2 regions of the Aquitalea sp. ASV11 genome follow, and region 1 is predicted to be linked to the other one. Evidence: predicted binding sites of a transcription regulator. Region 1 holds the regulator's gene; the other holds the start of a gene.

Region 1 (15,849 bases):
GCTAATCTACAAGAGACTGGCTCATGCGGGAAAATGATTCATTTTGATATACCCATTCATGCGATGAATACCGGTCCATCCCTGCCGCCTCAGCTAGTCGGTCGTTTCAATCAGACCGCGCATCAAGCCGCGCAGCCACAGCAGCGCCGGATTGCTGTCCTGCACCGGATGCCAGATGCAGTTGAGGTGATAGCCGGGTAACTCCTCCGGCAGCGCCACCATCTTCAGCGGCCAGTAACCCGCCATCATCGCCGCCACCTTCTTGGGCAGGATGAACAGGTGGTCGGTATGGCTGACGATGGCCGCCGCCGCCATATAGCTCTGGCTGTGTACCGAAATCTTGCGCTGCAAGCCGCGCGCGGCCAAAAAGTCATCCATCGGCGAGCCCAGATTGCCCAGCGGCGCATGGAAGACATGCGGCAAGGCAATCAGGTCGGCCAGGGTCAGCCGGTCGCTGCAAAAAGGGTGGCCGGCACGCAAGATGCCGGTCAAGGGCTCGTTCAGCCAGGTTTCCCGGCACAGATAGCCGGGAATCTTCATGTATTCGTCAAAACCCAGCAGAAAGTCGATTTCCCCGTCGGCCAGCGCCAGTTCCGGAATCTCTTCCCGCAGGATGGTGATGTCGATATGGACATTGGGCGCTTCCACCGCCAGCATTTTCACCAGCGGCGGAATCAGCACGCACTCCACGTAATCCGTGGTGCACAGGGTGAAGCGGCGCGTCGAAGTAGCCGGGTCAAACGCTTCTGGCTGGCTGAAGTGGCTTTGCAACAGGCTGAGCGCCTGATGCACACCCTGTTGCAGGTAGAGCGCCTTTTGCGTGGGCTGCATGCCGTGTGGCGAGCGCACCAGCAGCGGGTCGTTGAAAAATGTCCGCAAGCGGTTGAGCGAGTGGCTCATGGCAGGCTGGCTGACAAACAGTTTCTCTGCCGCCCGCGTGACGCTGCGCAGGCTGACCAGGGCATCCAGCGCCAGCAGCAGGTTCAGGTCCAGCTGGTGCAATTTCACATCATTCACCGTATTTATGAAAGTATTCGTATTGTTCATTTGCTGAATAGTTTGCCTCTCCCTAGACTGCGTCTGTCAATCATTTCCTCGTGCATGGCAGACAAAACCGGCTGACGTGTCGCACCACCGGACTGCACTGCAGCTGCACGATGTCCTGAATACTTCCGATGGCATCAATCAATGCATGGTGATCTCAATGAACAGCACAACGCACACTAGCCTGCCTGCCGCCGACGGCTTTCACATGCCGGCCGAATGGGCCCCGCAACAGGCGGTATGGATGATCTGGCCGCAGCGCCCGGACAACTGGCGCCATGCCGGACGTGAGGCCCAGCAGACGTTTGCTGCCATCGCCAAGGCCATTGCCGCAGCCACCCCGGTGTTCATGGCCGTGCCGCAAGAATGCATGACCGCAGCCCGTGCCGTGATGCCAGCCGAAGTGACGCTGGTGGAAATGAACAGCGATGACTGCTGGATGCGCGACAGCGGCCCCACCGTGGTGATCGACCAGGCAGGCAAGGTGCGCGGCGTGGACTGGCAGTTCAATGCCTGGGGCGGCTTCAACGGTGGCCTGTACCACCCGTGGGACCAGGACAGCGCCGTGGCCAGCCAGGTATTGGCCCACCATGGCTTTGACCGCTACGCCGCGCCGCTGGTGCTGGAAGGCGGCTCGATTCATGTCGACGGTGAAGGCACGCTGATGACCACCGCCGAGTGCCTGCTCAACCCCAACCGCAATCCGCATTTGTCCAAACAGCAGATTGAAGCCTTGCTGTCCGAATACCTGAACGTCAGCCACTTCATCTGGTTGCCGGAAGGCGTGTTCATGGATGAAACCGACGGCCACATCGACAATATGTGCTGTTTTGCCCGTCCGGGTGAGGTGATCCTGCACTGGGTGGACGATGAAAACGACCCGCAATACCCGCGTTCGCAGGCCGCCTATGAAGTGCTGTCGCAAGCGCGCGATGCCAAGGGCCGCCAGTTGAAGATCCACAAGATGCTGTCGCCGGGCCCCTTGTACTACACCGCGGAAGAAACCGCCGGCGTGGTAGCCAGCGGTCAGGCCGTCCCGCGTGAAGTGGGCGAGCGCATGGCGGCGTCCTATGTGAATTTCCTGATCAGCAACGGCCAGATCATCTACCCGCTGCTGGATGCACGTACTGATGAGGCAGCAGCCAGCCGCCTGCAGGAAATCTTCCCGGAATACCGCATTGTCGGCGTACCGGCGCGTGAAGTGCTGCTGGGCGGTGGCAACATCCACTGCATCACCCAGCAGATTCCGGCAGGCAAGGCGAGCTAAGCACTTCTCTCCACTGAATCCGGCACCACAAAAGCCAGGCCTTACGCCTGGCTTTTTCATTTGCCAGGCCTTGCCCGTGAACGATCCAGCACAAAAGCATAGTCTGTTTGCATTATTGTGTGTCGCCGCACAATCCTCTTAACATCAAACCATACCTGATCGATGGCCAATGCCTGTTCGCCACAGCCGCCTTGCCATCAGCTCCGTCACCTGCACCGTACTGGACAGCGGGCAATACGGCACAGACCGGCCAAAGGCATGACGGTTTCACTCCAGGCATGGGACACGACAGATGAAAAGCTTTCACAGCATCAGCGCCGGGCTGATCACCGCCAGCATTGCCATTTCCGTCAACGCAGCCTTTTCCGACCTGCTGGGCAACGCCCTGCATGCCGCTACGCTACGGCCACTGCTGTTCACCCTGATGATGGCATCCTGCTGCCTGGCCATGCTGCTGCTTGCCGGCAACAGCCGGCTTAAACTGGCCATTCCCGGGCTGGATGAACCGGCCATGGTCATCCTTTCCGCCATGGTTACCGCCAGCAGCCTGCATCTGCTGGGCCAGCCATGGTCGACCGGGCAGGTGCTGTCCACCTTGCTGTGCATCAACGCCCTGACCGCCCTGCTGACCGGCGCCGCCTTCTTGCTGGCCGCCCGTTTGCGCGCAGGACAACTGGCGCGCTGCCTGCCCTATCCGGTACTGGCTGCCTTCATGGCCAGCAGCGGCCTGCTGCTGATTGTGTTCGGCCTGAGCATTGCCGCCGGGCACAGCCTGTCGCTGACCCAGCCTGCCAGTTGGCAGCTGGACGGCGGCCAGGCAATGCAGCTGGGCTGGGGAGTGGGCTTTGGCATTTTGCTGTTGCTGTGCATGCGCAAGATGGATCACCCCGCCACCCTGACTGCACTGTTGCTCCTGGCTTGCCTGTTCGGGCCTTCACCAGCCACAGCGCTGCAGCAGTCATCCGCCCCCCTGTGGCCCGGCCTGGAACTTCCGCTATGGCAGGAAGTGCTGTCAGCACTGCCTACGGCCCTGGCCGCCGCGTTAATGGCCATGCTGGGTAGCACCAGCAACATCATGGCGCTGGATCAGGCGCAGCAGGCACGGGCTGATCTGAACCAGGAAATGCGGGTCAACGGTCTGGCCTGTCTGGTCTCTGCATTGTGCGCCACCCCCCCGGTCAGCATCATGCTGTCCGACAGCCTGCTGGCCGGCCGCATGGGTGCCCGGCGCTGGCCGCTGGCCATCTGCTTTGTCACTTGCTGCCTGCTGGCCATCTGGCAGCAACAATGGATGCTGGGCCTGATCCAGCCTTATGTGCTGGGCGGGGTATTAATATATTTCGGGGTGGAACTGCTGAGCCACTGGCTGCAACGCTGGCCGGCGCTGGCACAGGCAGAGCGCGGTATTTTACTGAGCACCATGCTCACCTTTCTGGCCATGAATGTGCTTGCCGGCATCGTGGTGGGTCTGGTGCTGTCTGCCTGGCAGTTCTGCTATCGCGCCAGTCAGCAAAACCCCTTGCAAGACATCCGCCTGCAGCCTGCCGATACCGGCAGCCAGCAGCCCGCGGTATTGACGGCCGAGCTGTGCGGCCCCTTGTACTTCGGTTCGGCCAGCCGCCTGCACGACCAGTTGCAAGCTGCCATCGCGGCACAGTTGTCCCGTGGCGATCTGGTGCAGCTGTGCCTGCGCCAGGCCAGCCTGGACAGTTCGGCCATGCAAACCCTGCACCGCCTGCACCTGTGGTGCGATGAACATGGCTACCGTTTGCAATTGCTGTGCCAGGACGGAGCGACTGCCAGCCAGTTACAACAATGGGGCATGTCGGCCAGCTGCGCCCATCCCGCAGCACCTTCGCCCCGACCGGTGGCGGCACGACAACGCCGGGCCGGTCATGTCGGAACTGTCCGCCCGGCACAGCCGCGCTTCATCCACTTCATGCAAACCGGGCGCGAGTAAACCGTTAGCAATTTCTTCTACATCCCCCCTCCCCCCGTACTACGCCAGCATCAGCACCATCTGGCTGCCAACCGGTTAAAAACGGTAAACCAGTCCCGGCCCCGCCAGCCATCCCGCGGCTGGGCCGCCCGAGTGACGGGCCTTTCCAGCCATCCCGGGCCGCTGGCAGCATTTCATGCTAAAATTCGCGCTTTACAAATGCGGGCTGCCCGGTAATATTTTGGCTTCGCCAAACTCGGGCAAGCGGCTGCCTTATCCCTGTCAGCCACCGCATGCTTGCATATGAAACACTCCGCTTAGCCCCCCGAAGATGCACTCATGAAATGGAACTCCGGCCGGCTATGGCTACGCATTGCCGTCTACGGCAGCGGCACAGTGATTGCGCTGTTCGTACTGATACAGGCCCTCATTTTCTGGCAGTTTGATGAAGCCGCCGTGCGCAAGACCCTCAGTAGCGCACTGAATGACACCGGACGACAGGTCGCGGTGGAAGGCAAGATCACGCCGCTGTTATTCCCGTCCCCGGGCCTTAGCATTCACCAGTTGAACATCAGCGAACCTGGCAGCAAGCAAAGCTTTGCCCGGGTGGAACAGCTGGATGTCTATCTGTCATGGATTCCGCTACTAACCGGCAACCGCGAAATCAAGGCGCTGGAAATGCATGGCGTCACCGCCAGCATTGCCCGTGGTACCGATGGCCGGCTGTCCATCATGGACCTGCTGCTGCATCGCTCCCCCGGTACCGTCAGCATGAAGCTGGACCGCCTGCTAGTCCGTGAAGGTACCGTGCTGTATAGCGATCACAGCAGCGGGACCGAACAGAAGCTGGATACCGTCAGCCTGGACGCCGACGACCTGCGCAGTGGCGCCAGCCTGACTGCCGCTGCCATTCTCAGCAATGGCAAGCGCCCCATCCGCCTGGCGGTCAGCACCCCGCTCACCATTCAGGATGATCAGGTCAGCCTGGAAAAGCTGGACGCCGTGGCCATTTCCGAAGTACCCGGCCTTGGCGAAAGCAAGTTTGCCGCCACCGGCCAGTACAAACTCAACTTTGCCACCTTGCAGACTTCCGGCAAGGACCTCAGCTTCCGCTTCAGCAGCGAGCGGCCCAGCAGCCAGCTGGAACTCAAGGTGCCCGAGCTCAATGCCAGCTTCAATGAAGTCAGCATTCCCACCGGCCGTCTGAGTGGCAAGCTGAGCTATGCCCACAGCCAGTACCAGCTGGACGCGGGCCTGGACAACCTGAAACTGACCGAAGGTGGCATGGCTGCCGACAAGGTGAATGGCAATTTCAACTGGCAAGCCGGTGACACCCGCCTCAACTTCAAGCTGGATGCACCGCTGGCGCTGATGGGCATGAAGCAGCTGCGCATGCAGCCCCTGAACATGACCGCCACCGTCACCACCCCGCTGCTGCCGCGCGGCAAGCTGGTGTCCAGCATGCAAGGTGCGCTGGATGGTGATCTGGACGAGCCCCGCCTCAACCTGCGCGTGGCAGGCAAGCTGGACGGCTCGGACCTGTCGGTCACCGTCAGCCAGTTTGGCCTGATGAAGCCACGGCATGAAGTCACGCTGTCGGTGGGCAAGCTGGACCTGAACCGCTATCTGCCCGAAAGCAAGGGCGATCCGGTGGCCATTTTCCAGGACGGCAAGCCGATTCCGCTGGACTGGCTGGACTACTTCGACCTGACCGGCAAAGTGGCCGTTGGCGAACTGGCCATGGGCCGCTTCCGCATGAACAACCTCAATGCCAGCGTGCGCATCAACCCGCGCGAACTGGAGCTGGACCAGATGTCCGCCGACATCTACCAAGGCCGCTTGCAAGGCGACATGCTGCTGGCGCGCCGCGATACACCGCATCTGGAAGTCAAGCAGACACTGAAGGACATGAACATCCGCCCGCTGCTGGTGGACCTGCTCAACTTCAACCGGCTGGATGGCAAGGGCAATGGCAAGATTGACGTGACCGCGGATGGCAAGTCCTTCCTCGAACTGCGCAACACCCTGACCGGCAATGTGGAAACCAGCCTGAACAAGGGCGCGCTGACCGGTATCGACCTGGTAGCCGCACTGAAGAACCTGCCGGCAGAACTGAAGGAATGGAATTCACCGGCGCAGGCCGACCAGAAAACCACCTTCTCCACCCTGTCCGCCGCCTTCCGGCTGGACAAGGGCGTGGCGCGCAGTCAGAACATGCAGCTGGCGTCACAGCTGGTGAATGTGAAAGGCGCTGGCAAGGTGGACCTGACGCAGAATATTGTGGACTACACCATGGATGTGCAGGCCAATCCGCAAGAATTCAGCCGTCTGAAGGGCGTCAACGTACCGCTCAAGATTACCGGCCCGCTCAATGCTCCGGTTTACGCGCTGGACTTCAACGCCATGGTGAAGGGCAAGAAGACCGAAGGTGAAAAGCAGCAGGCGCTGAAGCAGGAACTGAAAAAGCAGATCACCACCATTCTGCCCTGAACCGGGTCTTACTTCCGTCAGCCAAAGCAAAAGGCCGTGTCAGTGACACGGCCTTTGTCATGCCGGAGCTTGCATCAGCTCTGCAAGATCACCCCTGCAGGATACGGCTTTCAGCCAGGGCCAGTTGTTCCGGCGTCCCCAGCACCACCAGTACATCATTGGCGGCGATCTCAAAGCTGTCGTCAAAATCCAGCCGGCGAATGCTGTTGCGGCGGATGGCCTTGACCTCCACCCCCAGCGCCTGCAGCTGCAAAGCACCCAGCGGATGGCCGATGGCATGCGCGCCAGGGCAGGCCTGAATGCTCAGCAAGCGCGGCACCAGGGCCTCGTCCAGCCCCTCGCCATCATCACTGGTACCGCGAAAGAAGCCACGGAACAGGTTGTAGCGTTCTTCACGTACCGAACGGATACGGCGCAATACCCGGTTCAGCGGCACCCCCAGCACCATCAGCGCTTGCGAGGCCAGCATCAGGCTGCCCTCCATCACCTCGGCCACCACTTCGTCCGCCCCGGCACGGCGCAGCTGGTCGATATCGCTGTCGTCCACCGTGCGCACGATCACCGGCAGATCAGGCCGCGCAGACTGCACGGTATGCAAAATGCGCAGCGCCGCATGGGTATCGGCAAAGGTCACCACCACTACCTTGGCGCGCATCAGGCCACCGGCTACCAGCACTTCTTTCTTCCCGGCATCGCCAAACACCACCGGGTCGCCAGCCTCGCCAGCCTCGCGCACCCGCTCCGGGTCCATGTCCAGCGCAAAGAAGGGAATGTCTTCCGTCTCAAGCAAACGGGCCAGCGCCTGACCGCTACGGCCATAACCGCAAATCAGCACATGGTCGGACTTGCCCATGCTTTCCACCAGCAAGTGGTGCAGGCTCAAGGCCTGCATCATCCAGTCCTGCTTCACCAGACGACGGGTGATGGCTTCGCCGTGCATGATCATGAAGGGTGCCACCAGCATGGACAGCAGGATGGCGGCAATGGCGGCCTGCTCGGTGCTTTCGGCAATCAGGCCCAGGTTACCGGACAAGGCCAGCAGCACAAAGCCGAACTCACCGCCCTGCGCCAGGGCGAGGCCAGCACGCATGGAATGATTGGGCTGGTGACGCAGCAGCCGCCCCAGTACAAACACGATGCCCAGCTTGGCCAGCAGCAGCAAGCCCAGCATCAGCGCCACTTCGCCAAAGCGCTGGTACAGGATGGGCAATTGCAGGCGCATGCCGACGGTGACAAAGAAAAAGCCCAGCAGGATATCGCGGAAAGGCTTGATGTCCTCTTCCACCTGATAGCGGTATTCGGTTTCTGAAATCAGCATGCCGGCCACAAAGGCACCCAGTGCCAGCGACAGGCCGGACAGCTCGGTCAGCCAGGCCACCCCAAGGGTGATCAGCAAGACGTTGATCATGAACAGCTCGCCCGAGCGCTGTCTGGCCACCAGATGAAACCAGGGTCGCATCAGGCGCTGGCCGAAAAACAGCAGCAAGGCCATCACCGCCACCACTTTCACCGCAGCCAGGCCCAGGTCCATCCACAGGGTTTCACTGCCACCGGCAAAGGCAGGCAGCAGAATCAGCAGCGGCACCACGGCAATGTCCTGAAACAGCAGCACGCCGATGGCCAGTTGTCCGTGCTGCAGGTTCAGCTCCAGCCGCTCGGTCAGCAATTTGCTGACAATGGCGGTGGATGACATGGCCAGCGCGCCACCCACGGCAAAGCCGGACAGTGCAGAGCCGGTCAGCCAGCCCATCACCACGGCAATCAGCAGCAAGGTCACCACCACCTGTGCCAGGCCAAGGCCGAATACCAGATGGCGCATGGCCCGCAGCTTGGGCAGCGAGAACTCCAGCCCGATGGAGAACATCATGAACACGATGCCGATTTCACCCAGGAACTGCGTTTCCTCGCCCTCGGGAATCACGCTGGCCACACCGGGTCCTGCCAGGAAACCCACCACCAGGTAGCCCAGCATAGGCGGTACGCGCAAGCTGCGACACAAGGTAACGGACAACACGGCAGCCAGCAAAACCAGCACAATCGGGGCGAGCGAATGCATGAACGCAACCATCTCCTGTGAAAAAGCGGGAAAAAGCCATGACAAGCAGCACGGCACAAGGCAATGATCAAGCGCCCCGACCATCCGGCAAGCGCATGGTCAGGAACAAAAAGGCAGGCAGGTGCATGACGCCATGACAGGGCAAAATCACACGCCAAGCAAAAGATGCACCAGCTTCTGCCTCCGACGATTATAACCTTTGATATACTTTCCCCTATGGAAAAAGCGCAAACAAGCTCCCGGCTCGATCTGGCACGTGAAGTGCTGCAGACCGAGGCGGATGCAATTCTGGCCCTGTCAGGCCGCCTGAACGGCGATTTTCTGCGTGCCGTGGATGCCATTCTGGCCTGCCGTGGCCGCATTGTGGTAACAGGCATGGGCAAGTCCGGCCATGTCGGACGCAAGATCGCCGCCACGCTGGCCAGCACCGGCAGCCCGGCCTTTTTTGTTCACCCGGCCGAAGCCGCCCACGGCGACCTGGGCATGATTACCTCACAGGATGTGGTCATCGCCCTGTCCAACTCCGGCGAATCCGGTGAAGTGGTTGCCTTGCTGCCCGCGCTCAAGCGCAAGGGGCTGGTGCTGATCGGCATGACCGGCAACCCCTCATCCTCGCTGGGCCGCGAAGCCGACATCCTCCTGGACACCCAGGTGGAAAAAGAAGCCTGCCCGCTGGGCCTGGCCCCCACCACCAGCACTACGGTGCAGATTGCGCTGGGCGATGCCCTGGCAGTCACCCTGCTGGATGCCCGCCAGTTCGGCCCGGAAGACTTTGCCCTGTCACACCCCGGCGGCAGCCTGGGCAGGCGTCTGCTGGTCCATGTCAAGGACCTGATGCACAGTGGCGACGAACTGCCGCGCGTATTGCCCGGCACGCCGCTGAAAGATGCCTTGCTGGAAATGTCGCACCAGCGCCTGGGCATGGTGGCCATTGCCACGGCGGACAATGACATCAAGGGTATCTATACCGATGGGGACCTGCGCCGCACGCTGGAACGCTCCGGCAATATCTACGACCTGCTGATCGACCAGGTGATGAGCCCCGCCCCGCAAACCATCTTGCACAGCAAGCTGGCCACCGAGGCCGTCCACCTGATGGAACAGCGCCGCATCACCAGCCTCTTGGTGGTGAATGCCGACGGCAAGCTGGCCGGCGCCATCCACATGCACGACCTGCTCAAGGCCGGCGTCGTCTAGCCGGCAACAAGGAAGCCCATGCAAGCCATTACCGAACAAGCCCGCAAGATCAAGCTCCTGATCATGGACGTTGACGGCGTCATGACCGATGGCCGCATTTACTACAATGCCCAGGGAGAAGAGAGCAAGTCCTTCTATGTGCAGGACGGCCTGGGCCTCAAGCTGTTGCAATCCACTGGCGTACGGCTGGCCATCATCTCCGGGCGGGCCGACCGCTGCGTGGAACACCGCGCACAGGCGCTGGGCATCGACTTTTACTTCGGCGGCATCCACAACAAGCAGGAAGCCCTGAATCAGTTGCTGCAACAGGCGGATGTCACGCTGGAACAATGCGCCTTCATCGGCGACGACCTGATCGACCTGCCGGTTCTGCGCCGCGTCGGCCTGGCGGTGGCCGTGCCGGCTGCCCCCACCCTGGTACGCCAGCATGCGCACTATGTCACCGGCTTCCCCGGCGGTCAGGGCGCAGTGCGTGAACTGGCCGAGCTGATCATGCAGGCGCAAGGCAATTTTGACGCCATCGTGGCACGGTATCTAGCATGATCCGTTCGCACCGCCTGTTTCCCATCCTGCTGGTGCTGATCACCGGCTTGCTGACCGTCTGGCTGGATGCCGTGTCACGCTGGCAGCCCAGCAAGCACGAGCTGGACCCGAACAAGCCTGAAGTCGTGGCGCAGGGCGTGATGGCCACCCGCTTCGACCCCAAGGGCATGCTGCAGGACAAGATGATTGCCAGCCGCATGTGGCAATACCCGGACCGCACCGAGTCGTATTTCGAATCGCCGGACCTGCAAAGCTACAAGAATGGCGTACTGGCCTACCATGCCATTGGTGAAAGCGGCCGTTACAACAGCAAGACCAAACAGGTACTGTTCGACAAGAAAGTCACGCTGATCCAGCCGGCCACCGCCACGCAACTGGAAACCCGCGTAGTCAGCAGCAATATGCGCATTGACACCGTCAAGCACATTGCCCGCGCAGATACCCTCACGCACTTCTACTATGGCAAGTCCAGCGGCAGCGCCGTGGGCTTCATTTACGAACAGCAGGCTGGACAATTACAGCTGCTGTCCAACGCAAAGGCCACTTATGAAAAATAACTGCCGCCGCTTCATCCGGCTGGCCTGGCTGGCCCTCGGCCTGTGCGCCATCCAGACCGCCCATGCCGAAAAGGCCGACCGGGACAAGCCCATCGAAATCAGTGCCGACCGGGGCAACCTCGACCAGCTCAAGGGCGTCACGGTATGGCAAGGCAATGTCGTCATCATCCAGGGCACACTCAAGCTCAATGCCGACCGCGCCACGGTCACCCAGGACAAACAGGGTAACCAGACCATGCAGGCCACCGGACGCCAGGTCAACTTCCGCCAGAAAATGGACGGCAAGAACGAATGGATCGAAGGCCAGGCCAACCAGCTGGACTACAACACCGTCACCCACGTTGCCGTGCTCACCGGCAATGCCCGCGTCAAGCGTGGCAGTGATCTGGTCATCGGCAATGTCATTACCTACAACACCGAAACCGAAATGTATGAAGTCAGCAGTGGTGCCAGTAGCAATGGCGGCCGCGTGACAGCCATCATTCAGCCCAAGCCCAGGGACAACAGCCCAGCTGGCAAGAAAACAGACGGAAACACCCAATGAGCGGCCCCAGCATCCTGAAAGTGGAGCGCCTGAAAAAACGCTTCAAAAAACGTACGGTGGTGAAGGACGTCGCCCTGCAGATCCAGAGCGGGGAAGTGGTCGGCCTGCTTGGCCCCAACGGTGCCGGCAAGACCACCAGCTTTTACATGATTGTCGGGCTGATCGGTGCCGATGAAGGCGAAATCACGCTGGATGGCAACAGTATCACCCACCTGCCCATTCATCAGCGCGCCCGCCTTGGACTGGGCTATTTGCCGCAGGAAGCTTCCATTTTCCGCAAGATGACGGTGGAAGAAAACATCACGGCGGTGCTGGAAATTGCCGGTTACAAGGGCGACAAGCTGGAGCAGGAACTCAGCCTGTTGCTTGACGACCTCAATATCGCCCACCTGCGCGAAAGCAATGCGCTGGCACTGTCCGGTGGCGAGCGCCGCCGAGTGGAAATTGCCCGCGTGCTGGCCACCCGCCCACGCTTCATCCTGCTGGACGAACCGTTTGCCGGGGTAGACCCGATTGCCGTCATCGACATCCAGAAAATCATCACCTTCCTGCAACAGCGTGGCATTGGCGTATTGATTACCGACCACAATGTGCGTGAAACCCTGCGCATCTGCGATCGCGCCTACATCATCAGTGATGGTTCGGTACTGGCTTCCGGCGAGCCGGAAGAACTGGTCAACAACGAGAAAGTGCGCCAGGTCTACCTGGGCGAGCACTTCCACCTGTAAGCCATGAAACAGTCACTACAGCTACGGGTCTCCCAGCAACTCACCCTCACGCCGCAACTGCAACAGTCCATCAAGCTGTTGCAGCTGTCCACGCTTGACCTGCAGGCAGAAGTCGAACGCTTCTTGCTGGACAACCCCATGCTGGAACGCGGCGATGAGCCGCCCTCGCATGACAGCAGCCAGGCAGAAACGCCGGCTGCCCAGGAAGAATCCACCAGCACGGCGTCGGACAGCAGCGATGGTGACAACAGCCAGGACGCCAGCAATGGCGAACTCACCGACTGGGGCAGTGGCAGCCGACGCAACGACGGGGACGATGAATTCGACCCCATGCTCAACGTCCCCTGCCCGGTCAGCCTGCGCGAACACCTGTTGGCGCAGCTGGGTGAACTGACCCTGCCCACCCGCGACCAGGCCATCGTCCAGCTGCTGATTGAAGAACTGGACGACAACGGTTTCCTGACTACCGATCTGGAAGAACTGGCCAGCAACCTGCCGCTGGAACTGGAACTGGAAACCGATGAACTGATGGTCGGATTGCGCCTGTTACAGCAATTCGACCCCCCCGGCATTGCCGCGCGCAACCTGGCAGAGTCGCTTGGCCTGCAATTGGCCCGTTTGCCCGCCAATGAGCCCGGCCATGCACTGGCCCGCCAGATTGTGGCCGAGCACCTGACGCTGCTGGGCAATCGCGATTACACCCGCCTGAAGCGCATTCTGGGCGTGGATGACGAAGCCATCCGCCAGGCACAGCAGCTGATCGCCCGGCTGACACCCCACCCTGCATCCAGCTTTGGCGGTGAAGACGTGCACTATGTCATTCCGGATGTCACCGTGCGCAAACGGCGTGGTCACTGGGTGGCCGAACTCAATAACGGCGCGGTACCGCGCTTGCGTGTCAACCAGCTATACGCCCAGATGCTGTCGGAAAACCGGGCAGGCGCAGGCGAACTGACTGGCCGGCTGCAAGAAGCCAAATGGCTGGTCAAGAACATCCAGCAACGATTTGACACCATTCTGAAAGTGTCAGAAGCTATAGTCGAAAGACAGCAAGCGTTCTTTGAACACGGTGAAGTCGCCATGCGGCCGCTTATCCTGCGGGACATCGCAGACGAACTAGGCCTGCATGAATCGACCGTCTCACGCGTCACTACGCAGAAATACCTGCTTTGCCCTCGTGGTCTGTTCGAGCTGAAGTATTTCTTTGGCAGTGCACTGGAAACCGACAGCGGCGGCGAATGCTCGGCAACGGCCATCAAGGCGCATATCCGCCGCATGATAGACGGTGAAAACCCGGCCAAGCCACTTTCGGACAGCGCCATTGCCGACGAACTGGGCAAGCAAGGGATTCAGGTTGCAAGACGCACCGTTGCGAAGTATCGTGAAGCTATGCAGATACCGCCGGTCAATCTGCGCAAGGCATTGTGATTCACGCCTTGAAGAATATCCGCCCGCCCGGCCGACCCGACCGGGTAGTCAACACAAGAAGGAGTTAGGGTATGAACCTCAAAGTAACCGGTCTCCACCTCGAAGTAACCCCGGCCATCCGCGAATACGTGGAAACCAAGCTGGAACGCATCACCCGCCATGTCGATCACGTGATTGACGTTGCTGTCACCCTGTCGGTAGACAAGCTGGTACAGAAGGCGGAAGTGAATGTTCACCTTTCCGGCAAGGATATCCACGTAGAGGCCACCGACTCCGACATGTACGCTGCCATCGACGCGCTGATGGACAAGCTCGATCGCCAGGTACTCAAGCACAAGGAAAAACAAAGCGAACACCGTGCAGCAAGCCCGCAGGTTCAACCGGAAGCCAGCTTGTAAGCATTATGTATTCGATGCGGGAACCCGGCGGGTTCCCGTTTTTATTTGCTCGGAGCCTTTTTCATTTTGATGAAGGCAACGTAGAATTGGCCAGTTTCTGTAGCCGCGTGCAACCATTCCTATGAGCCTGATTGGCAAAATCCTGACACAGGATCACATCCTCCCGGACCTGGATGTCGCCAGCAAGAAGCGCGTCTTCGAGCAGGTGGGCCTCCTTATCGAAAACACCCACGGCATCGCCCGCAGTGAAATTTTCGACTGCTTGTTTGCCCGGGAAAAACTGGGCTCCACCGGCCTTGGCCAAGGGGTGGCCATTCCGCATGGCCGTGCCAGAGGGCTCAAGGAAGCGGCAGGCGTGTTCATTCGCCTGAAGAACCCGATTCCTTTCGATGCGCCGGATGGCAAGCCGGTGCAAAGCCTGTTTGTCCTGCTGGTGCCGGAACAGGCAACCGACCTGCACTTGCAGGTGCTCTCGGAGCTGGCACAGCTGTTCTCCAGCAAACAGCTGCGTGAACAACTGCTCAGCGCAAGCTCGCGTGCCGATCTGTACCAGCTGCTCACCGGATGGAATACCAACCATGCCTAGCATTACCGTGCGCCGGTTGTATCAGGACAACCAGCAAAAGCTCAACCTGACCTGGGTAGCAGGCACCGGCGGCGCGGACAGCCCCATCGGCAATGACGAACAACGCCCTACCCTGGCCCTGGTCGGCCACCTGAATTTCATTCACCCCAACCGGGTGCAAGTGCTGGGTCTGGCCGAGGTGGACTACCTCAACCGGCTGGAACAATCCGCCGCCAAGACCGCGCTGGACCAACTGTTCCACAAAACCATGTCTGTGGTGATGGTGGCCAATGGCCAGCCAGTGCCCAAACTGCTGCGCGACTACTGCCACACCCACAATGTGCCGCTGATGAGCACACCGCTGGAAAGCCCCTACCTGATGGATGTGCTGCGCATCTATCTGGCGCGCGCACTGGCAGTTTCCACCGTGTTGCATGGCGTGTTTCTGGATGTGCTGGAAATCGGCGTGCTGATCATGGGCGATTCGGCCATGGGCAAGAGCGAACTGGCACTGGAACTGATTTCCCGTGGTCACGGCATGGTGGCCGATGATGCGGTGGAACTGTACCGCATCGGCCCGGAAACCCTGGAAGGCCGTTGCCCGCCGCTGCTGCGCGACTTTCTGGAAGTGCGCGGCCTGGGCATCCTGAATATCCGTACCATTTTTGGCGAAACCGCTGTGCGTCCGAAAAAGGTGCTAAAACTGATTATTCACCTGGTCAAGGCCAACGACCAGGCGATGCAGGCCCTGGACCGGTTGAACATCCAGTCGGAAACCCAGGACATCATTGGCGTGACGGTGCGCAAGGTGGTGCTGCCGGTTGCGGCAGGTCGCAACCTTGCGGTGCTGGTTGAAGCGGCTGTGCGCAACTACATCCTGCAACTGCGTGGTATCGACAGTACCCGTGAGTTCATCGAACGCCATACCAACTTCCTCAGAGATCAGGAAAATGCGCCTGATATTGATTAGCGGCCTGTCCGGTTCCGGTAAATCCATCGCCCTGCGCGCACTGGAGGACTCTGGCTTTTACTGTGTGGACAACCTGCCAGCCACCATGCTGCACGAAGCCATGTCGCTTTATGCCGATTATGG
Region 2 (15,849 bases), on a different contig from region 1:
GATCCGGGCCGATGGCATCGAGGCGTATGAGAAATTTGCCTTCGAAGTCATAGAAGAAGGGCGTCGCGGACTGATGAGCCGGATCAAGGCCATGACCCTGCCAGGTGTCTACCGCAAAGTATCTTTCGTCGACGTACCGTACAAACACGAAGACGTGCAGGTATCCAATGCCTTTGCCAAGCTGGATTCCATCATGCATTCCCCGTGCGAGATGACCATCAGGCCGGACGGCAAATGGCGGTTGGACTTCGAAGGGGCCAGCCGCTGGGGCTGGCACACCTTCAATGCCCACCAGGTGGCGTTCACTTCCGGCATCTGGGTGATGATGTGCCAGACTCTGGTGCCCACCCAGCGCATCAATGATGGCGCTTACTACGCCACCGAATTCCGCCTGCCCAAGGGCACGTGGTGTAACCCGGATGACCGTCGTACCGGTCATGCCTACGCCTGGCATTTTCTGGTGTCCGGCTGGTCCGCCTTGTGGCGCGGGCTGAGTCAGGCCTATTTCAGCCGTGGCTACCTGGAAGAAGTCAATGCCGGCAATGCCAACACCTCCAACTGGCTGCAAGGCGGCGGCATCAATCAGGATGGTGAAATCCATGCGGTCAACAGTTTCGAGGCCAGCTCTTGCGGCACTGGCGCCAGTGCCATCAAGGACGGACTGAACCACGCCGCGGCCATCTGGAACCCGGAAGGCGACATGGGCGACATCGAAATCTGGGAAATGGCCGAGCCGCTGCTTTACCTGGGGCGCAATGTCAAAACCAACTCCGGTGGCTATGGCAAATACCGCGGTGGCTGCGGTTTTGAAACCTTGCGCATGGTGTGGAAGGCACAGGACTGGACCATGTTCTTCATGGGCAATGGCTACATGAACAGCGACTGGGGACTGATGGGCGGCTACCCCTCAGCGACCGGCTATCGCTTTGAAGCCCACAGTACCGGCCTGCAACAACGCATTGCCAGCGGCGAGTCCTTGCCCTTGGGCGGCGACACCGATCCATCGCAACCGGATTACGAGCGTCATCTGGCAGCGGGGGCCAGGGTCAAGCGCGACAAGCAGTGCATGAGCACCGAAGACTGTTACGACAACTACGACCTCTACCTCAACTACCTGCGCGGCGGACCGGGTTTTGGCGACCCGATAGACCGCGACCCCAAGGCGATAGAGGCCGACCTGAACCAGCAATTCCTGCTGCCGGAATACGCAGAACGCGTGTATGGCGCGGTGTTCAGCTGTGACAGCAAGGGCCGTTATGCCGTGGACGTGGCAAAAACCCGGCAGCGGCGCGCGCAAATGCGGCAGGAAAGGCTTGCCCGTGCGCAGCCCACCCGCGTCTGGATGCAGCAGGAACGCGAGCGGATTCTGGCCAGGCAGGCCTCGGTACAGGTGCAGCACATGTTTGCCACCAGTTTTGCCCTGTCGGACAAGTTCAGCCGCCAGTTCAAGGCCTTCTGGAGCTTGCCGGATGAATGGCAGCTGCTGGAGAGCGAGCTGGGCGTACCGTCTTATGGTGCCAAACACCGCATGGATTTGTCCTTGCTGCCCGATGTCACCACCGTAGTGCAGGTGGAAGAGTAAAACCCCATGCTGAAGGAGACAGCACATGTCGGCATATACCAATGAACAGATTTCCCATCTGGTGGATGGCACGCTGGACTGGGACACTACCTTTCGCATGTTGTCCATGCCCAAGGATCAGCAGCGCTTCGTGCAATACCTGGCCGCCTTGCAGGAAAAGGTGCGCTTCCCCGACCGCATCATCCTGCCACTGGGCCCGCATTTGTATATCGTGCAGTCCTGCCAGGACAAGCGTTGGGTGACGCAGTGCGATTGCGGCCATGTGTTTGGTGATTACCGCGAAAACTGGAAGCTCAATGCCATGATTCATGTGCGTGATAGCCCCGAAGCCATGGCTGAGGTGTACCCGCCGCTGATGGCACCGGACACGCAGTGGCAGGTGTATCGCGAGTATTACTGCCCGCAATGCGCCACCATGCATGATGTGGAAGCACCCACCCCCTGGTATCCGGTGATTCACGATTTCGAACCGGACATCGAAACCTTCTATCAGCAGTGGCTGCAAATACCGCTGCCAGAGCGGGCCAACTGAGTCCAAGGGCTAAGCGGTGCGGGGTGCTTGCAGTTCCTCGCACTGGCTGGCCTTGGGCACGAATATTGCATCCCTGGTGGTCATCACCCGATGATGGCTGCCATGACTGCTTCCACTCCATTACGACTATTACTGGTCAACGATACCGACCGCCCGATGGCCCAGCTGCATGCTGCGCTGACGGCGGCTGGCTATCTGGTGGTGGCAGAGGCGCAAGGCGCAGCGGAGCTGCTGCAACTGGTGGACAGCCAGTCTCCCGACATCATCATCATTGATACCGAATCCCCCTCCCGCGACACACTGGAACAACTGGCACTGATGGGCCATGCCGCGCCACGCCCGGTGGTGATGTTTGCCGAGCAAGGCGGCTTGCCCGCCATTCAGGCTGCGGTCAGTGCCGGTGTCACCGCCTATGTGGTGGATCAGGTGGCTGCCAGCCGCCTGGCACCGATCATCGACATGGCGCGGGTCAAGTTTGAAGAAGATGCCCGCCTTAAAAAACGTCTGCTGCAGATGGAAGAACAACTGGCAGAACGCAAGCTGATCGAACGCGCCAAGGGCATTCTGATGGAGCGCCGCCAGCTGTCCGAAGCCGACGCCTATGCGCTGCTGCGCAGCCAGGCCATGCAAAGCGGCTTGCGGCTGGCCGAACTGTCCCGCCAACTGATCAACTCCAGCAAGCTGCTGGGCTGAAAGACATTCATGACTGTTCCCGCATGCTTGCACACACTGAATCTGGGCTTTGTCGCACTGACAGATTGCGCACCGCTGGTGGTGGCACAGCGTCTGGGGCTGGACCGTGAAATGGGTCTGCAATTCTGCCTGCATCGCCAGCCGTCCTGGTCGGCGGTGCGCGACAAGCTGATCAGCGGCCAGCTGGATGCCGCGCATGCGCTGTACGGACTGGTGTATGGCATGCAGCTGGGTCTGGGTAATCCGCCCTGCGACATGGCCATCCTGATGACGCTGAACCAGAACGGGCAGGGCATCAGCCTGGCTCCTGCATTGGCCGATGCCTATTGCCAGGGTGCCAGCCTGATGGAAATCAGCCGGCAACTGGGCCGCCCGCTGGCACTGGCGCATACCTTTCCCACCGGCACTCACGCCATGTGGCTGTATTACTGGCTGGCCGCCCAGGGTGTGCATCCCTTGCGCGATGCCCGTTGCGTGGTGATTCCACCGGCACAAATGAGCGATGCCATGCAGGCCGGTGTGCTGGACGGATTTTGCGCCGGTCAGCCCTGGCATGCACTGGCACAGCAGCGCGGCGTAGCCCGCCTGGTGACCGACAGTGCAGTCATCTGGCCGAATCACCCGGAAAAGGTGCTGGCTTGCCGACGCGAACTGGCACAGCAGCAGCCGGATGTGGCCGGGCGTCTGGTACAGGCGCTGCTGCTGGCCTGCCACTGGCTGGATCAGCCGGAAAACCACGCACTGGCTGCCGGCTGGCTGGCCGCGGAAGACTGCCTGGCCATGCCGGCGGAGCTGATCCTGCAACACTGGACCGCTGCAGATGCCGGTCTGCTGCATTTTTGTGATGAAGGCCGCGTCAATTACCCTTATCCGTCGGATGCCTTGTGGTTTTTGCAGCAATACCGGCGCTGGGGCATGTGGCAGGGCAATGACGCGGCCGCCGTGGTGGCCAGCGTCAACCAGACCGCCTTGTATGAGCAGGCAGCCCGAGCCTGCGGCTTGTCATTGCCAGCGGTACATGACCGTCACAGCGTGCTGATGGACGGCAGCCACTGGCCAGATTATTCCGGCAGTGCGCCCAGTGTCGGTGCGCTGTCGCAATACACGCACTGATGCGGTGCAATATCCGGGCAGAACCGGCATGAATACTCCCGCAAACAGCATTTTCCGGCTGGCACGCAAATTGCAATAAGTGCGGTGTAGCAGCGCAACGGCGTGCTGACTGCACCATACATCACGGCAGTGGCCAACGGCGGCCACTACCGATACGGACAACGGCGTCCTCTCCTGACTTCACAGTCAGGGAGGGCGCCGTTTTTGTTTTGGCCATTTGGCGGGAAGCACGCTTCCCCGACAGGAGTACTACATGGACCGCACTTTCTGGCAAGCCGGACACAAGCCGACCCTGTTTTCAGCCTTTCTGTATTTCGACCTCAGTTTCATGGTGTGGTATCTGCTGGGCCCCTTGCAGGTGCCCATTGCCAGCGCACTGCATCTGTCCACCCAGCAGCGCGGCCTGATGGTGGCCACGCCGATTCTGGCGGGGGCCATCCTGCGCCTGCTGATGGGCGTGCTGGTGGACCGTATCGGCGCGCGCGGGGCCGGCATCATCGGCCAGCTGGTGGTGATTGCCGCCTTGCTGGCTGCCTGGCAGGTCGGCATTGCCAGTCTGGGTGGTGCGCTGCTGCTTGGCTTGTTCCTGGGCGTGGCAGGGGCCTCGTTTGCGGTGTCGCTGCCGCTGGCCTCGCGCTGGTATCCGCCGCAGCATCAGGGCACGGCCATGGGCATTGCCGGGGCGGGTAACTCCGGCACTGTGCTGGCAGCGCTGTTTGCCCCGGCGCTGGCACTGGCTTTTGGCTGGCAGAACGTGTTCGGCCTGGCCTGCATTCCGCTCATTGCCGCGCTGCTCATTTTCACCTGTTGTGCCAAGGACGCACCGAATGCGCCGCCAGCCAAGAAGCTGGCTGACTATCTGGCCGTGCTGAAAGAAAAGGACGCCTGGTGGTTCATGTTTTTCTATTCCATGACCTTTGGCGGCTTCTCCGGCTTTGCCAGCGCGCTGCCGGGCTACTTTCACGACCAGTTTGCCTTTGATGCCAAAACGGCAGGGCTATACACCGCCGCCTGTGTGTTTGCCGGTTCGGTGATGCGGCCGCTGGGCGGCATGCTGGCCGACCGTCTGGGCGGCACCCGTTCCTTGCTCGCGGTGTATCTGTGCTGTGCGCTGCTGATTGGCGCGGCCGGTTTCAATGTGGGTGGCCCATCGGTGGCACTGCTGCTGTTCATCCTGGCCATGCTGTGCCTGGGTGCCGGTAACGGTGCGGTGTTCCAGCTGGTGCCGCAACGCTTTGGCAAGGAAATCGGCGTGATGACCGGCCTGGTAGGCATGGCGGGCGGGGTTGGTGGTTTTGCGCTGGCCGCCAGCCTGGGAGCCATCAAGCAGGCTAGCGGTGGTTATTCCGCAGGTTTGTGGCTGTTTGCCTGCCTGTGCTGCCTGGCCTGGCTGAGCCTGGCTGGGGTGAAACAACGCTGGCGCAGTGGCTGGACCGTTGCCGCGGCACGGGTATAAGAAGCAAAGGAGAGCAGGATGAACATGGCAGAACTGCAGGGCAAGGCCCGGCAAAAGCTGGTGGTGGTGGGTAATGGCATGGCCGGTATCCGCACGGTGGAAGAGTTGCTGGGCCTGGCACCGGATTTGTACGACATCACCGTGTTCGGTGCCGAGCCGCACCCCAACTACAACCGCATCCTGCTGTCGCCGGTATTGGCCGGGGAGCAGGACTTCAAGGACATCATTCTCAACAGTGTTGAATGGTACGCCGAGCACGGCATCACCCTCTACATGGGCAAGAATGTGGCCACCATCGACCGGGTACGGCGCAAAGTCATCGCCGAAGACGGTACCGAAGCGGCTTACGACCGCCTGCTGCTGGCCACCGGCTCCACGCCCTTCATCTTGCCGGTACCGGGCAAGGATCTGGATGGCGTCATCAGCTACCGTGACATCCGCGATACCGAGCTGATGATGGACGCCGCCAAGACCAAGCGCCAGGCGGTGGTGATTGGCGGTGGCCTGCTGGGGCTGGAGGCCGCCAACGGACTGAAGCTGCGCGGCATGGAGGTCACCGTGGTGCATCTGGGTGACTGGCTGCTGGACCGCCAGTTGGATGATGTAGCCGGAGACTTGCTGCGGCGGGCGCTGGAAGAGCGCGGCATCGGCTTTTTGCTGGGCAAGCAGACTGCCGCCATTCTGGATGACGGCCAGGGCGGTGTTGCCGGGGTGCGTTTTAGCGATGGCGAAGAGATAAACGCCCAACTGGTGGTGATGGCGGTAGGCATTCGCCCCAATACCGCGCTGGCCGAATCCTGTGGCCTGCACTGCGAACGCGGCATCGTGGTGAGCGATGCACTGCAAACCTACGACCCGCGCGTCTATGCAGTGGGCGAGTGCGTCAGTCATCGTGGTGTGGCCTATGGTCTGGTAGCCCCCTTGTTCGAGCAGGCCAAGGTGTGCGCCAACCATCTGGCCCAGCTGGGTATTGGTCGCTATCAGGGCTCAGTGCTGTCCACCAAGCTGAAAGTCACCGGGATTGATTTGTTCTCGGCTGGTGACTTCATGGGCGGCGAGGGCATGGAAGACATCGTGCTGTCCGACCCGGCAGGCGGCGTGTACAAAAAGCTGGTGATCAAGGACGACAAGCTGGCCGGGGTCTGCCTGTATGGCGATACCGCCGATGGTGCCTGGTACTTCAAGCTGCTACGCGAGGGCCGCTCGGTGGCCGAATTGCGCGACACGCTGATGTTTGGCGAATCCACCATCGGGGACTCCGGCGTGCAGGGCCAAAGCAAGGCCGCCTGCATGCAGGACAGCGACGAAGTGTGCGGCTGCAACGGCGTGTGCAAGGGCACTATCGTCAAAACCATCAAGGACAAGGGCCTGTTTACCCTGGACGAGGTGAAAAAGCACACCAAGGCGGCCAGCTCCTGCGGTTCCTGCTCCGGCCTGGTGGAGCAGATATTGATGAGTGTGGTGGGCACGGATTTTCAGGAAACGCCCAAAACCAAGGCCGTGTGCGGCTGTACCGAGCGCAGCCATGGCGAAGTGCGCAAGGCCATTCGCGAGCAACATCTGCTGACCCATGCCGAGGTGTTCCATTTTCTGGAATGGCGCACCCCCAATGGCTGTGCCACCTGCCGCCCGGCCATCAACTACTACCTGTTGTCCAGCTGGCCGCACGAGGCGGTGGACGACCCGCAAAGCCGCTTCGTCAACGAACGGGTGCACGCCAATATCCAGAAGGACGGCACCTTTTCGGTGATTCCGCAGATGAAAGGCGGCGTCACCACCGCCAGCGAGCTGCGCCGCATTGCCGACGTGGCCGACAAATACCAGGTGCCGATGGTGAAGGTTACCGGCGGTCAGCGCATCGACCTGCTGGGGGTGAAAAAGGAAGACCTGGTCAATGTCTGGCAGGACCTGGGCATGCAGTCCGGCCATGCCTACGGCAAATCCATCCGCACGGTGAAAACCTGCGTCGGCAGCGAGTTCTGCCGCTTTGGCACCCAGAACAGCACCCAGATGGGCATTGATCTGGAAACCATGCTGGCCAATATGTGGTCGCCGCACAAGGTGAAGCTGGCGGTGTCCGGCTGCCCGCGCAACTGTGCCGAAGCAGGCATCAAGGACGTGGGGGTGATTGCGGTGGATTCCGGCTGGGAGCTGTATGTAGGCGGCAACGGCGGCATCAAGACCGAAGTGGCGCAGTTCCTGTGCAAAGTAAAAACCGCCGAGGAAGTAAAAGAATACAGCGGCGCCTTTTTGCAGCTTTACCGCGAGGAAGCCTACTACCTGGACCGTACCGTGCACTTCATCGCCCGTGTCGGACTGGATGTCATCAAGGCCAGGGTAGTGGCCGATGCCGCCAGCCGCCAGGCCTTGTATCAGCGCTTGCTGTTCTCGCTGCAAGGCTTGCCAGACCCATGGGCGGCACGCATTGCCGGTACGCAGAAAAACGAATTCATTCCGATCAAGCTGGAAGCCTGAGGAGCGCACGTCATGACAGACAGCCAACACTGGGTACTGATTTGCGCCCTGACTGACATTCCGCTGCAAGGCAGCCGGGTGGTGGAACGCGCCAGTGGCAATGTGGCGGTGTTCCGCACCCATGATGACAAGGTGTTTGCCCTGCTGGACCGCTGCCCGCACAAAGGCGGGCCGCTCAGCCAGGGCATTGTGCATGGCGAGTCTGTTACTTGCCCGCTGCACAGCTGGAATATCGACCTGGCCAGCGGCGCAGCACGCGCGCCGGACGAAGGCTGTGCCCGCCATTTTCCGGTGAAGCTGGAACAGGGCATGGTGCTGCTGGGCTTGTGAACAAGGCCTATTGCAAAGGATTGCAACGGGTTGCAACGGGACCTTGTCATCAGAAAAGGATGGGCAAAATGGGCAGGACTGAAACCCGCTCCACCTGCTGCTATTGCGGCACAGGCTGTGGCGTGCTGATTGCCAGCGAAGACGGACGCATTACCGGTGTACGGGGCGACCCGGAGCACCCGGCCAATTTTGGCCGGCTGTGCAGCAAGGGGCTGAGTCTGGCGGCCAGCGCCGCCAGCGACAGTGGCCGTGCGCTGTACCCGGAAATGCGGCTCACCCGCAACGCGCCGCGCCAGCGCGTTGACTGGGACGCTGCGCTGGACAGCGTGGCGGAAAGCTTTGCCCGCATCATCCGCCAGCACGGGCCGGACGCGGTGGCATTTTACGTCTCCGGCCAGTTGCTGACCGAGGACTACTATCTGTTCAACAAGCTGGCCAAGGGCGTGGTGGGCACCAACAATATCGACACCAACTCCCGCCTGTGCATGTCCAGCGCTGTTACCGCTTACAAGAAAGCCTTTGGTGCCGATGGCCCGCCCAGCTGTTATGCCGATCTGGAACAGGCCGACTGCGTGCTGTTTGCCGGCAGCAATCTGGCCTACGCCCACCCGGTGCTGCTGCGACGGCTGGAGGACGCCCGCGCGGCAAGGCCGAACACGCGCTGGATTGTGATTGACCCGCGCCGTACCGACACCGCCGCCATGGCCGACCTGCATTTGCAGATTCAGCCCGGCACCGATGTGGCGCTGTTCAATGGCATGCTGCATCACCTGATCTGGGAAGGGCTGGTGGCGACGGATTACATCAGCGCCCATACCGAAGGCTTTGCCGAACTCAAGCAGATGGTGCGCAACACCACGCCCAAAATGGCGGCGGAAATCTGCGGCATCCGCGAAGAAGACCTGATCCAGGCCGCCGAGTGGTTTGGCCACAGCCCGGCCAGCCTGTCGCTGTACTGCATGGGGCTGAACCAGTCCAGCCACGGTACTGACAAGAACCTGGCGCTGATCAACTTGCATCTGGCAACGGGGCAGATCGGCAAGCCCGGTGCCGGGCCGTTCTCGCTCACCGGCCAGCCCAATGCCATGGGCGGGCGCGAAGTGGGTGGCATGGCCACCATGCTGGCGGCGCACCGTGATATCGACAATGCCGCGCACCGTGCCGAAGTGGCCGCCCACTGGGGCGTGCCGACCGAGCGGCTGTCGGCCACGCCCGGCCTGCCCGCCATTGCCATGTTCGACGCCTTGCAGCAGGGGCGCATCAAGGCCATCTGGATTGCCTGCAGCAACCCGGCGCATTCGCTGCCCAATCTGCCGCAGGTGCGCGCCGCACTGGCGCAGGCCGAGCTGGTGGTGGTGCAGGATGCCTTTGCCCATACCGACACCACTGCGTTGGCCGACATCCTGCTGCCTGCCGCGACCTGGGGTGAAAAAGAGGGCACGGTCACCAATTCCGAACGCCGCATCAGCCGGGTACGCGCCGCCGTGCCGCCACCGGGCGAGGCGCAAAGCGATGGCTGGATTGTCAGCCAGATTGCCCGCCGCCTGGAAGCACTGCTGTATCCCGGCGCGGCCAGCCTGTTTGCTGATACTGAAGTCGCCAGCGTATTCGACGAACACCGCGCGCTCACCGCCGGGCGGGATCTGGACATCAGCGGGCTGGATTATGCCTTGCTGGACAGCGCCGGGCCGCAGCAATGGCCGCTGCCTGCTGGCGCGGTACAGGGCCAGGCGCGGCGTTATGTCGATGGCGTGTTTGCCACTGCCAATGGCCGCGCCCGTTTTCATGCCGTGCGCTACCAGCCACCGGCAGAGAATGTATCGGCGCATTACCCCTTCCGCCTGCTGACGGGCCGCTTGCGTGACCAGTGGCATGGCATGAGCCGCACCGGCCGTCTGCCACAGCTGTTTGCCCATCGCCCGGAACCGGCACTGGAGATGCACCCGGACGATGCCGAACGGCGTGGCCTGCAAGCGGGCGACTTGGTGCGCATCAGCAGCAAGCGTGGCCAGCTGGTATTGCCGCTTGCCATCAGCCGCGAACTGCCCGGCGGCACGGTATTTGCGGCCATGCACTGGAATGGCCAGTTTCTCAATAGTGGCGGCATCAATGAAACCAGCCAGCCGCAGGTGGATGGCCAGTCCTTCCAGCCGGAACTCAAGCATGCCGCCGTCAAGGTGGAAAAAATCAGCCTGCCCTGGCGGGTAACGGCGGCGCTGCGTTGTGACGACCTGCCCGCCATGCAGGCGCGGCTGGCACCGCTTCTTTGCCAATGCAGCTATGCCGCCATTGCGCTGCATAACCCGGATGTCTTGCTGTTGCGCGCCGCGCACGAACAGGCGCTGGATGGCTGGCTGCAGCAACTGCTGGATGTGCTGGGCCTGCAGCCCGGTCCTGATGTGCTGGAATACCGCGACGACCGCCGTGGCGTGGTCAAGCGCGTGGCCTGGGCCGATGGCCATCTGGCGGCCTTTGTGTTTGCCAGCAGCAATGTCACAGACGGCCCGGCAGCGGACAGCCTGTTGCAGCAACTGCAAGCCGGTGAGGCATGGCAGGGATCACGGCTGACTGTGTTTGCCCCGGCCGGACAGCGCGCCGTGGTGCGCGAAAAAATGGTCTGCCAGTGCCGGCAGGTAGGCGAAAACACCATCCGCCAGTGTCTGGAGCGGGGGGATAGTGTGGAACAACTCAAGGGCACACTGGGCTGCGGCAGCGTCTGCGGTTCCTGTGTGCCGGAAATCAAACGCATGGCCGCCACTATGGCGCAGCCTGCCTGAGCACAGGAGTAACAGCATGAAACGCGAAACCGGCAAGGTAGTGCTGCTGGGGGCAGGCCCCGGCGATCTGGAACTGCTCACCCTCAAGGCGGTGCGCCAGTTGCAGGGGGCAGAAGTACTGCTGCTGGACGAGCTGGTCAACCCGGACATCGTCAGTCTGGCTCCGCAGGCGCAGGTGGTGCGGGTGGGCAAGCGCGGTGGTTGCAAGTCCACGCCGCAGGATTTCATCCAGCGCCTGATGCGCCGTTATGCCTTGCAGGGCAGGCGGGTGGTGCGGGTGAAGGGCGGTGAGGTACTGCTGTTTGGCCGCGCCGGTGAGGAAATCCGCTACCTGCAACAACACGGTATCGCGGTGGAAGTGGTGAACGGCATCAGCGCGGCACTGGCGGCAGCCGCCAGCCTGAGCGTGTCGCTCACCCATCGTCAGCATTGCCGTGGCGTGACGCTGGTGACTGCCCACGCACAGGACCACAGCGAGCCGGACTGGCAGGCGCTGGCTGCCACCGGCACCACGCTGGCCATCTACATGGGCATGAGCCGCATTGCCAGCCTGAATCAGGCGCTGCTGCAACACCTTCCAGCCAGCACCCCGGTGGCAGTGGTGCAGTGGGCCAGCACCCCGCAGGAGCAGCGCCTGCTGAGCACCCTGGCAACGCTGGAAGCCGACGCCTTGGCCGCAGGCATGGGCAGCCCGGCCATCATTCTGGTGGGCGAGGCCATGGCCGAAGCCAGCCTGCCCGCCATGGCGCAGCCCGCAGCAGCGCAAAGCTGCGCCTGATTCTCACACCTGCGTCTCGTCCAGCCCCACCGGCTGACACAGCACGGTGGATGTCACGGAATTGGCGATAAAACAGTTGGCATGCGCTTGATGATGCAGCTGGGCATGCTGGGCCGCGCTGGGCGGGTTGGCACTGCCAAATTGCACCTCCGGCCGCAGCGTGACGCGGGTGATGGCCAATTGCCCGGCGGTATTCTTGCCCATCTCGCCACTGGCCCGGTCCAGATAGCGCTCCACGGTGAAACCGGCGCGGGCGGCAAGGTCCAGAAACCACAGCATATGGCAGCTGGACAACGCCGCCACGAAGGCTTCTTCCGGGTCCACCGCGCTGGCGTCCGACATTGGCAGCGGCACCACGGCGGGGGAGGACGAACCCGCGACTTCCGCACCACCATCAAAACGCAGCACATGCTTGCGGCTGTAGCGGCGGTCCAGAAAGTCCTGCCCCTTACGTTGCCATTCCACTTCCACGCCAAATTGCGCCATTGCGTTTTCCCTTCAGGCTGTTTGATGCAGAAAAATGGTGAGGCTGTCCTTGGGCGGGCGGATATCCGCCTCGGCCAGCATGCGGCCCACCATGCCGCGATGATAGCTGCCGTGGGTAATCAGGTGCAGCAGCATTTCGCAGCGCTGCATCCTGCCCGGCTTGCCATCGACAAAACGGAAGTCCACCGCCTCGGTCAGCTGGCTGGCGTCCACGCTGTCCAGATATTGCAGATACCAGTCATCGCTGGCCTGCTGACGCGCCTGCAGCGTGGCCAGGGTTGGCGTTTCCGGTGTGTTCAGCGCGTCAAAGCCGTGCGGAAGCTGTTGCAGATTGGCCTGGAAGATCTGCTCCACCAGCCACACATGGTTCAGCATGCGCACGGCGGTGGTCTGGGTATCGGCAGATAGTGCCGGTAGTTGTTGTTCCAGCAGGGCAAACAATTGCCGGTTGGCCCAGGCCTTGGCCTGAAACAGGGTGTGCAGTTGGGTGTGCATGAGCTGTCCTCCGTGAAAAATCCTAGCTTATTCTGCTTTTTACCTTTTAGAATCGGCCACTCAGGAAAATTATTGCTGAATGGAATTCATCAATATGGTGGAAACACAAACCGGCGAGCTGCTGGCCGTGTTGTATCTGAGCGAAACCGCCAGCTTCACCCGTGCGGCAGAACGGCTGGGGCTGACCGCCTCGGCACTGTCCAAGGCGATAGACCGGCTGGAAAAACGCCTGGGCTGCCGCCTGTTTGCCCGCAGTACCCGCAGGGTGGTGGCTACGGCGGAGGGCGAGCGTTTCATCGCCCATGCCCGGCGCATCGTGGACGACCTGGCCAGTGCCGAAGCCGACCTGCGTTTTGGCCGCAATATTGCGCAAGGCACACTGCGCATTACCGTGGGTACCGCCTTTGGCAACCAGCAGTTGCTACCGGCGCTGCCACGCTTCATGGCGCGTTACCCGCAACTGCGGCTGGCCTTGTCGGTGAGCGACCATCTGGTGGACATCGCCGCCGACGGTTTCGACCTGGGCTTGCGGCTGGGTCCGCTGGGCCCGGTGGACAATCTGGTGGCGCGCCCCATTGCCAGCCTGCCGCGCAAGGTGTGTGCGGCGCCTGCCTATCTGCGACAGTTCGGCAGCCCAGGGCACCCGGACCAGCTGGCACAGCACCAGTGCCTGGTGGTGGCGGATGTAGAGCAGGCCGACCAGTGGCCCTTCATGGTGGATGGCGTATTGCGCCGGGTGGATGTCAGCGCCCGGCTGAGCGTGGACAGTGCCGAATCCCTGCTCAGTCTGGCCTTGGCCGGGGCTGGCATCATCCGCCAGTCGGCCTTCTTGCTGGAACCGGCATTGCAGGACGGCCGGCTGGTGGAAATCCTGCAGCCGTGGCGGGTGGACGACAGCATGCCGCTCACCGCCTTGTACCCGCCTGGCCGTCAGCATCAGGCCAAGCTCACCGCCATGCTGGACTTCCTGCAGGAAACCTTCGGCCAGCCAGACTAGCCGCAGCTGGCCAGTTGCAACAGGCTGTGCTCACCCTGCAACTGCAAACTCAGCTGGGCCGGGCCGCTAACGGCTTCCAGCAATAGTGTTTCACCGCTTGCCTTGCCCGGCGTCCAGCTGGCACCACGCGCCAGAATCACATCCTGGCCGCAGTAGCTGATCCATACACGTCCTTGCTGTACGCTCAGGCTGTGCGGCAGGCGGCCTTGCAGGCTTAGCAATTCACCCTGTTTCAGTAGCAATGTGGTCATGTCGTGTGCTCCCGTGCTGTTGATGACAAACAGCTTAGCGCTGGCAAAACAGTGCCGGTAGCCACACAGTTGGCCAAAAACAGCCATGACAGCGCAGGTTTTTCTGCAACTGTACTGCCTGTTTTTGTGCACAACTGTCCGTGGTGCCAGTGATTCAATCCCTTATCATGGAGGCATGGACAAGCAGCCTCTTTATCAGCAACTGGCCGATGACATCGCCGCCCAGATCGCCAGCCGCGTATTGCGCGTTGGCGAGCGTCTGCCGTCGCTGCGCGACATGAAATTGCGGCGGGGTCTTAGCCTCAGCACGGTACAACAGGCTTTCCGCCTGCTGGAGGACCAGGGCCTGGTGGAGGCGCGGCCACAGTCCGGCTACTTTGTGCGCCAGCGCAGCGACAGCACGCCTTTGCTGCGCCTGACTGCGGCCACCGAGGTGACGGTGGACCCGCTGTTGTGGAGCTATGTCGAGGATCAGTCCGAACAGCACACCGAGCGCATGCAGGGTTTTCGCAGTGCCGTGGCGCCGCACGACCTGCTGCCCACCGCCCAGTTGCAACGCATGACGCTGGACTGCATGCGTCATCACCCGGACCTGCTGTCCGACTACGGGCGCCCCAGCGGCCTGCCAGCCTTCAAGCGCCAGATTGCGCGGCTGGCACTGGAGTGGGGTGGTCAATTGCATCCGGAACAGCTGATTGTCACCCAGGGCACCATCGAGGCGCTTAACCTGGCCTTGCGCGCGCTTACCCGGCCGGGGGATGTGGTGGCGGTGGAGTCACCAGCCTATTTTTCGCTGCTGTTCACGCTGAAGGCGCTGGGTTTGCGCGTGGTGGAGATTCCCACCGACCCGGTGAGCGGCATTTCGGTAGACGCGCTGGAGCTGGCCACCCGCGATTCCGCCATCAAGGCGGTGATTCTGGTGCCCAATTTTTCCAATCCGCTGGGCGCGCTGATGCCGGATGCCGCCAAGGAAAAAGTGGCCGACATGCTGGCCGAGCGTGGCATTCCGCTGATCGAGGATGATGTTTACGGCGAGTTTTACTACGGCAGGCAGCGGCCACGCCCGATCAAGGCGTTTGATCGTAGCGGCAACGTGCTGTATTGCGCCTCGCTCACCAAGGATGTGGCCCCCGGCTTGCGCATAGGCTGGATAGATCCGGGTCGCTATCGCAACCAGGTGGAAGTGCAGAAATATCTCAGCACGCACTCCACACCTACGCTGAATCAGGCGGTATTGGCGCGATTTCTGGAAAGCGGTGCCTATCCCCGCCACATGCGGCGCTTGCGCCGTGCCATTGCCAGCCAGATGCAAGGCTTGTTGCAGGGTCTGGCGCAGCATTTTCCGGCTGATGTGCAATACACCGCGCCGCAAGGCGGTTTTGCCTTGTGGCTGGTGTTTCCGCAGGGTTTCGACAGTCTGGTCTTGCACCAGCAAGCCCGGCAGGAAGGCATAGGCCTGGCACCCGGGCCGCTGTTTTCGCCACGCGGCGGCTATCGCCATTGCGTGCGCCTGTCCTGCGCTGCGGCCTGGACGCCGGAGCAGCAGGCCAGACTGGAGCGGCTGGGCCAGTTGGTGTGGCAGCAATACCGCAGCGGCTAACAAACACGGCAGAACCGTGTTCGCCAACCGCTGCAAAGTTGCCAGTCACCGTGCTTTAGCGGCGCGGGGCAGTGCCTTCGGCATTGGCCAGTACGGCATCAATCTGGATGTCCGCACCAGCCGGCAGGCTGGCCACGCCGATAATGCGACGGGCCGGTGTGGCGTTGGGGAAGTAATCCCGATACACCGCATCCACCAGCGGCAGGTCGGCCAGCCGGGTCAGGCAGATATTCACTTTCACCACATCCGCCAGACTGTGCTCAATGCTGTGTGTAATGTTCTGC

The links. Region 1 encodes sigma-54, which starts transcription at its own class of promoters, with help from an activator protein. Its sites were predicted from a motif close to CTGGCACGCTTCATGCTT; they were not measured.
Region 2: a site for sigma-54 is predicted at 3,979-3,996, ahead of JHD62_RS13780 (NarK/NasA family nitrate transporter). Genes of this name have one in related genera too.

What each region holds. Positions count from the first base shown of each region.
Region 1 covers NZ_JAELUD010000019.1:11,471-27,319, forward strand. Annotated here, with positions in the region: gene JHD62_RS08480 (LysR family transcriptional regulator) at 94-1,008, opposite strand; gene aguA (agmatine deiminase) at 1,205-2,311, shown strand; gene JHD62_RS08490 (SulP family inorganic anion transporter) at 2,604-4,271, shown strand; gene JHD62_RS08495 (AsmA family protein) at 4,590-6,740, shown strand; gene JHD62_RS08500 (cation:proton antiporter) at 6,829-8,796, opposite strand; gene JHD62_RS08505 (KpsF/GutQ family sugar-phosphate isomerase) at 9,013-9,993, shown strand; gene JHD62_RS08510 (HAD family hydrolase) at 10,012-10,536, shown strand; gene lptC (LPS export ABC transporter periplasmic protein LptC) at 10,533-11,093, shown strand; gene lptA (lipopolysaccharide transport periplasmic protein LptA) at 11,083-11,637, shown strand; gene lptB (LPS export ABC transporter ATP-binding protein) at 11,634-12,365, shown strand; gene JHD62_RS08530 (RNA polymerase factor sigma-54) at 12,369-13,793, shown strand; gene hpf (ribosome hibernation-promoting factor, HPF/YfiA family) at 13,865-14,191, shown strand; gene ptsN (PTS IIA-like nitrogen regulatory protein PtsN) at 14,313-14,777, shown strand; gene hprK (HPr(Ser) kinase/phosphatase) at 14,770-15,726, shown strand; gene rapZ (RNase adapter RapZ) at 15,707-15,849, shown strand, end outside.
Region 2 covers NZ_JAELUD010000042.1:11,400-27,248, forward strand. Annotated here, with positions in the region: gene JHD62_RS13760 (hydantoinase B/oxoprolinase family protein) at 1-1,582, shown strand, start outside; gene JHD62_RS13765 (acetone carboxylase subunit gamma) at 1,608-2,114, shown strand; gene JHD62_RS13770 (ANTAR domain-containing response regulator) at 2,217-2,807, shown strand; gene JHD62_RS13775 (CmpA/NrtA family ABC transporter substrate-binding protein) at 2,817-3,920, shown strand; gene JHD62_RS13780 (NarK/NasA family nitrate transporter) at 4,174-5,376, shown strand; partial or broken gene nirB (nitrite reductase large subunit NirB) at 5,401-7,782, shown strand; gene nirD (nitrite reductase small subunit NirD) at 7,864-8,181, shown strand; gene JHD62_RS13795 (nitrate reductase) at 8,250-10,958, shown strand; gene cobA (uroporphyrinogen-III C-methyltransferase) at 10,975-11,736, shown strand; gene JHD62_RS13805 (OsmC family protein) at 11,740-12,222, opposite strand; gene JHD62_RS13810 (DinB family protein) at 12,235-12,717, opposite strand; gene JHD62_RS13815 (LysR family transcriptional regulator) at 12,797-13,714, shown strand; gene JHD62_RS13820 (DUF2917 domain-containing protein) at 13,711-13,965, opposite strand; gene JHD62_RS13825 (PLP-dependent aminotransferase family protein) at 14,141-15,565, shown strand; gene JHD62_RS13830 (RidA family protein) at 15,621-15,849, opposite strand, start outside.